Regions from separate parts of the Caldanaerobacter sp. genome, predicted to be linked through region 1. Evidence: riboswitches for the same ligand, from Rfam matches in the RefSeq annotation. Region 1 holds a riboswitch; the other holds the start of a gene.
What was found. A riboswitch is a leader RNA that binds a small molecule or an ion and turns the genes downstream of it on or off. The one in region 1 is predicted to bind S-adenosylmethionine.

Region 1 (3,423 bases):
TGGACCTGTTGAACAATTGACCCCTATAGCATCAAGCCCCAGCCCTTGAAGGCTTACCACTACAGTGACTGGGTCTGAGCCCATTAGAGTTCTCCCATCTTCTTGGAATGTCATTGTACATATCACTTTCAATTTCGTATTTTCTTTCGCTGCTAAAATCGCAGCTTTTGCCTCTAGCATATCTGACATTGTCTCTATAAGCACTATATCCGCCCCTGCTTTTTCTGCCGCAACAACTACTTCCTTGAAAACCTCATAAGCTTCATCAAATGTCATGTCTCCAAAGGGCGCAAGAAGTTCCCCTGTTGGACCCACTGAAAGAGCTACTGGTAGATCTTTCGCTGCTTTCCTTGCAATTTCCACTCCCTTCACTACGATCTCTTCTACACGATCCTCCAAGCCATATTTTTTAAGTTTTATCCTATTTGCCCCAAAAGTGTTGGTCTCTATTACTTCAGCTCCTGCCTCAACATAACCTTGGTGTACATCAAAAACTATCTCCGGCTTTTCCAAATTCATATATTCTGGGCATTCACCCGCTTTAAGTCCCCGTTCTTGAAGTTGGGTACCCATAGCACCGTCAAACACTACTACTCTATCTCTACACTCCTTAAAAATGTCTATCAAATCATGTCCCCCCTACTTTGTCTCAACTTCTTTTTCCACTAATGGCATTTCTTCTATCCGCGAAAGTATCTCAAAAACGAAGTCCACACTTCCCATAGGCATCACGTGAATACCTGCAACCCTATCTTTTATCTCTTCAATGAATTCGACAGCTAGTCTCAATCCCTCTTCTTTTCCACCCTTTTCGAGTTTTTCTAATATCCTTTTAGGTATTTCTATCCCAGGTACTTTTTCTATCAACTTTAAAGCCATTTTATAGCTCTTCAATGGAAGAACGCCAACCAAAATAGGCACCTTTACTTCTTTTGCCTTATCTAAAAACTTAAAAAGAACTTCTTTATCATATACCGGCTGAGTCTGTATAAATTCTGCTCCTGCTTCCACCTTTTGATAAAGTTTCTCTATAGCTTCTTTCCTTAGGTCATTAGGATTAGCGGTTGTTCCTGCACAAAAAGAAGTGGGAGAATCAATCTTATTTCCATTATAATCAACGCCAGAATTCAAGGCCCTTATCATCCTTAAAAGCCCAATAGAATCTACATCGTATACGCCCTTTGCTTGAGGTGTATCTCCTAACAGAGGGCTATCCCCTGTTAATGCTAATATATTTCTGACTCCCAAGGCATAAGCCCCTAAAAGCTCTGATTGAAGCCCTATAAGATTTCTGTCTCTGCAAGTCAAATGAAAAATAGTTTCGATATTGAGATGATCTTGAAGTATGTGCGCAAGAGCAATGGGACTCATCCTCATGTTTGCCATCGGAGAATCGGTTATATTAATAGCGTCCACTATCCCTTTTAACTTACGTGCTTCTTCTATAGCCTTGGTTACTTCAATCCCTTTTGGCGGAGAAATCTCCACGGTTATCACAAATTTCTTTTCTTTAAGTTTATTACACAACCTATCATTTTTCAACATCTATGCCCCTCCTTTTTAAAAATAAAAAAGTCCCTTCGCTAAAAGAAGAGACTCCAAGAATCTCTCATCTTTCAGCGAAACCGCTGCAGGAATTGGCACCATGCACTAAGGCTGGTTGCCGGGTTTCATCGGGCCAGTCCCTCCACCTCTCTTGATAAGAGATTTTAAAGTATTAAATTGTTAAACTATTTAAACTATATGATACTATGGATTAACTCCTATGTCAATAGAAATTTTTTAGTCCTCTCTAAAGATTTTGCAGGCCTTTAACTTTTTTAAAATAAATCTGTAAATTTTTTATGTTATTTGCTATACTATGATTGTAAAGAATATAAATTTTCGAGAAAGGAATGTTTTTCATGTTCTCATCTCTTATTTTTGGTATCCTTTCTATTGCATCAATTATACTTTACGGTTTAATCTGGTGGAAAATTTTTGATAAAACTGGTTATGGAGGAACATATGGCCTTTTGATGTATATACCTATTGTGAATTTTATAATGCTTTTAGTATTAGCATTCACTGAGTGGCCCGTACATAAGATATAAAAATTATTGAGCAATAACACTATTTTTATTTTTAATAGCTTGTGCAAGCCCTTGCATAACTAAAAGTTTAATATTATAATATACTTAACTACTGCACAAATAAGGAGGATCAATATGGAAAATAAAAAACTTCCGAGAGTAGCTTATTTTTGTATGGAATACGGCCTTGAGTCAAATTTCAAACTTTACGCTGGAGGTTTAGGTATTCTAGCAGGGGATTACCTTAAAGCTGCAAAAGAAATGAATCTCCCAGTAGTAGGAATAGGAATACTCTGGAAACAGGGCTATACTGAACAACACATTGGTGAAGATGGATATCCCTATGATGCATACCGCAACTACACTCGAAATTATGACTTTTTGAAAGACACGGGAGTGAAAGTAAAAGTAAAAATAAGAAATAAAGATGTGTATTGCAAAGTATGGCTGGTAGACAGTTTTGATAACGCCCCTCTCTATCTTCTGGACACAGACATCCCCGAAAACGGCGACAGATGGATAACCGGACAGCTTTACGGCTGGTTTGGTGAGGAAAGGGTTGCACAAGAAATCGTACTGGGAATTGGTGGTGTAAGAGCTTTAAGAGCTTTAGGAATAGATGTAGACATATATCATTTCAACGAAGGTCATGCTGCATTAGCAGGAATCGAACTCATAAGAGAAAAAATGGAAAACGAAGGGCTAACTTTTGAAGAAGCCTGGGAAGCGACTCGCAGGGAAATAGTATTTACTACTCATACTCCTGTAAAAGAGGGGAACGAATCCCACGACCTAGAACTTTTAATGTACATGGGTGCCAACAACGGGCTTACTATAGAACAGATGGCTCAAATCGGTGGAGTGCCTTTTAATATGACGGTGGCTGGATTAAGGCTTTCTAAAATTGCAAACGGCGTATCCAAGCTACATGGTCAGACCGCCAATAAAATGTGGGAGCATATAGAAAATAAAGCGCCAATAATCTCCATAACCAATGGAATCCATAGAGGTACCTGGGTAGACGAAAGAATTATAGAAGCCTACAAAAAAGGTTCTGGACTTTTAGAAACCCATAACCTTCTTAAAAAAGAATTAATAGACTTCGTATATAAAAAAACAGGAGTAAAATTGGATGCAAATAAACTTCTCATAGGCTTTTCACGAAGAGCAGCTCCTTATAAAAGAAGTGATTTAATCTTTACGAATGAAGAAATTATAGGGAAATATTTAAAAGAAAAAGACATACAAATAGTATTTTCCGGAAAGGGCCATCCGCTGGATGATGTAGGAAAAGAAATCGTGGCAAGAATAGTATCCATGGCAAAAAAATATCCTGACAGTGTAGTATTTT
Region 2 (3,423 bases), on a different contig from region 1:
CGTCTGCATTATCTATTATGCTGTCAGGTACTGTTTCTCTTACTGCGACACCTGTTATTTGTTGAATTATATCATTTAAACTCTCTATATGTTGTATATTTAGGGTAGTTAACACATTTATCCCGTGTTCTAAGATTTCTTGTACGTCTTCATACCTCTTTTTATTTTTTGAACCCGGAGCATTAGTGTGAGCGAGTTCATCAACTAAGACTACTTCTGGCTTTCTGGCTATTATGGCATCTACATCCATTTCTTCTAATATCATACCTTGATATTCAATCTTTTTTCTGGGTATTATTTCAAGGTTTCCTATCTGTGCTTCTGTATCTTTTCTGCCATGGGTTTCAACGTAGCCTATTACTACGTCTTGGCCCCTTTTAAGTCGTCTGTTACCCTCATTTAGCATTGCATAGGTTTTTCCAACCCCGGGAGCATAACCCAAGAATATTTTTAGTTTTCCCCTTTGTTCTTTTTTTACGATTTCCAAAGCTTCCTCAGGAGTAAGTCTTCTATACCCACTATTCATGTTAAAGGTAAACACCCTCCAGAAAGTTTTAGTAGAGTAACTGCCTACAATTATAATAGCATTTTTAGAAAAAATCAATAAAATAAAGGGAGCTCTGCTCCCTACATCTTTTCAAACATATCTTTTCCTACGCCACAGTCAGGGCAGACCCAATCTTCTGGTAGCTCTTCAAAAGGCGTGCCTGGCGGAATTCCTTGTGATGGGTCCCCTTCTTCTGGGTCATATATGTATCCACATACGGTACACTGCCATTTTTCCATGAGAGTTCCCCCTTTTCATTTTTATTTATTATAGCAAAAATTAGGAATAAAAACAAGGAAGAATTTTTTTCTTGACTTTAAAGTTTCAAAGTGATAATATAGATTACAACGCATAAAATTTAATAAAATGACTCAATCCTCTTATCAAGAGTGGTGGAGGGACTGGCCCGATGAAACCCGGCAACCGGCACATAGGTGCTTGGTGCCAATTCCTGCAGGTTGGATAATCCAACCTGAGAGATGAGAGGAGCGGCTTTGTGTAATTTGAGATTACGAAAGGCCCTCTTCTCATTGAAGAGGGCCTAAAAAATTTTCTGGAGGTGCAAAATGAGGGTAAAGATTGGGTTAATGGGACTTGGAACTGTTGGAACAGGAGTATTTAAAATAATTAACTCTAGAGGAGGATATATCAAGGAGAGTACGGGATTTTATCCAGAGATAAAGAAAGTGCTTGTGAAGGATTTACACAAGAAGAGAAAAGTAAATGCAACAGAGTTTTTGACCAATGACCCTCGAGATATTTTAGAGGATGAAGAAATAAAGGTAGTGATAGAGGCAATAGGAGGGATTTCTCCTGCTTATGAATATGTGAAAAAGGCTCTTTTCTCTGGCAAACATGTAATTACGGCGAATAAAGAGCTTATCGCAAAGTATGGTGAAGAGCTTGGGAGCATTGCAGCAGAAAAAGGAGTGTATTTAAAGTATGAAGCCAGTGTAGGTGGAGCCATTCCTATACTTCATCAGATAGACAGGCTAAAAATTACAGATGAGATAGATTTTATCGGTGGCATTGTAAACGGGACTACTAATTACATTTTCACAAAGATGGGAGAAGGGAAAAGCTATAAAGAAGCTCTTAATGAAGCACAGAGATTAGGTTATGCTGAAGCTAATCCGGATTATGATGTAAAAGGTTTGGATGCTACATTTAAGCTTGGCATACTTATAAAAAAAGTGTTTGGTGTGAGGGTTCCGGTAGAAATTATACCTCGAAAGGGCATAGAGGAAATCAAAGAGGAAGACGTAGAAAGGGCAAAAGAATGGGGGTATGAGTTTAAACTTTTTGCATGGGCGAAGAAATTTAGAAACTATATTTCGGCGGGAGTAGAGCCTACTTTGATTCCGGAAAATAGTTTGCTTTCAAAGGTAAAAGGAGTCAATAATGCGATAATACTTAAAGGAAATGGCTTTGGGGAATATGTCTTTATAGGAAGGGGAGCAGGGGAACTTCCTACTGGAGATGCAATAGTTGCTGATCTGATAGATATACTCATCAATTATAAACTGGGCAGTAAATCTGAAGTCATAGGAGTTAACTTTAGGGAAGAAAGCTTTACTGATACCTTTTATATAAGGCTGAAGCTCAAAAAAGATAATGTATATGGCTTAAAAGAAGTTTTAAAACTTATCAGGGGGAATTGGGTATCTATTGAAAACTCATCATTTGGTGGGAATAGTTTTACCGCTATAGTGAAGATAAATGGAACAGTGGAAGGGCTAAAAGAACAATTAGAAAAAGTAGCTTTAATAGATGCTGTTTTTAAAGTTTTAGCTGAGGAAAATTTCGAAGAGAAAAGCGAGTTTGAAAACCTGGCGGAAATAATGTAAAAATTTGTATGAAAGGAGAAAAAGCATGAGAAAAAGATATGGTTTTTCTACTATAGCAATTCATGAGGGATGGGAACCTGACCCTACTACCGGTGCAGTAGCGCTGCCAATATACCAAACTACCTCTTTTGCCTTTAAGAGCACGCAGCATGCAGCAGACTTATTTTCTCTAAAGGAAGACGGGTATATTTACACAAGGATGATGAATCCTACTGTAGACGCTTTTGAAAGGAAAATGGCTGCATTAGAAGGGGGAGTAGGAGCGCTGGCAGTAGCTTCAGGGCAGGCTGCTATAACTATAGCTATTACAAATATTGTAGGGGCTGGAGATGAGATTGTAGCTTCTACGAATCTCTACGGCGGGACTTATAACCTTTTTGCCTCTACCCTTAAGAAATTTGGTATAAATGTGAAGTTTGCAGATCCAAGTGACTCCGAAAATTTTAGAGAAAAAATAACGGAGAAGACCAAAGCTTTATACGTAGAGACGATTGGTAATCCCAAAATTGATGTGGCGGATATAGAAAAAATTGCATTAATAGCTCACGAGGCAAGTATACCCCTTATTGTAGATAATACTTTTGCAACTCCATATCTTTCAAGGCCTATAGAATTTGGCGCAGACATAGTAATTCACTCAACTACAAAGTTTATAGGAGGGCACGGTACTTCTATTGGAGGTGTAATTGTGGATTCTGGAAAATTTAATTGGGCGAATGGCAAGTTTCCAGAGCTTACAGAGCCAGACCCTTCTTACCATGGGATAAGATATGTAGAAGAGTTTGGAGAGAAGGCTTATATAGTCAAAGCGAGAGTGCAGCTTTTAAGAGACTTGGGGGCAGCTCTTTCGCCTTTTAACGCTTTTTTGTTCGTTCAAGGGCTTGAGACACTTGCACTCAGGATGGAAAGGCATAGTTATAATGCACTTCGCGTGGCAGAATTTCTAGCTTCTCATCCTCTTGTGAGATGGGTAAACTATCCTGGTCTTAAGTCAAGCCCTTATTATGAGCTTGCTCAAAAATATCTTCC

Region 2: another riboswitch for S-adenosylmethionine. It lies ahead of ACPLVE_RS04775 (homoserine dehydrogenase); the one in region 1 lies ahead of ACPLVE_RS02520 (methylenetetrahydrofolate reductase).

The regions. Positions count from the first base shown of each region.
Region 1 is NZ_JBNATX010000003.1:49,383-52,805, forward strand. Features, by position in the region: gene ACPLVE_RS02515 (homocysteine S-methyltransferase family protein) at 1-627, opposite strand, end outside; gene ACPLVE_RS02520 (methylenetetrahydrofolate reductase) at 640-1,545, opposite strand; SAM riboswitch class I at 1,607-1,706, opposite strand; gene glgP (alpha-glucan family phosphorylase) at 2,208-3,423, shown strand, end outside.
Region 2 is NZ_JBNATX010000010.1:2,660-6,082, forward strand. Features, by position in the region: gene ACPLVE_RS04765 (universal stress protein) at 1-526, opposite strand, end outside; gene rd (rubredoxin) at 628-786, opposite strand; SAM riboswitch class I at 925-1,033, shown strand; gene ACPLVE_RS04775 (homoserine dehydrogenase) at 1,114-2,394, shown strand; gene ACPLVE_RS04780 (homocysteine synthase) at 2,420-3,423, shown strand, end outside.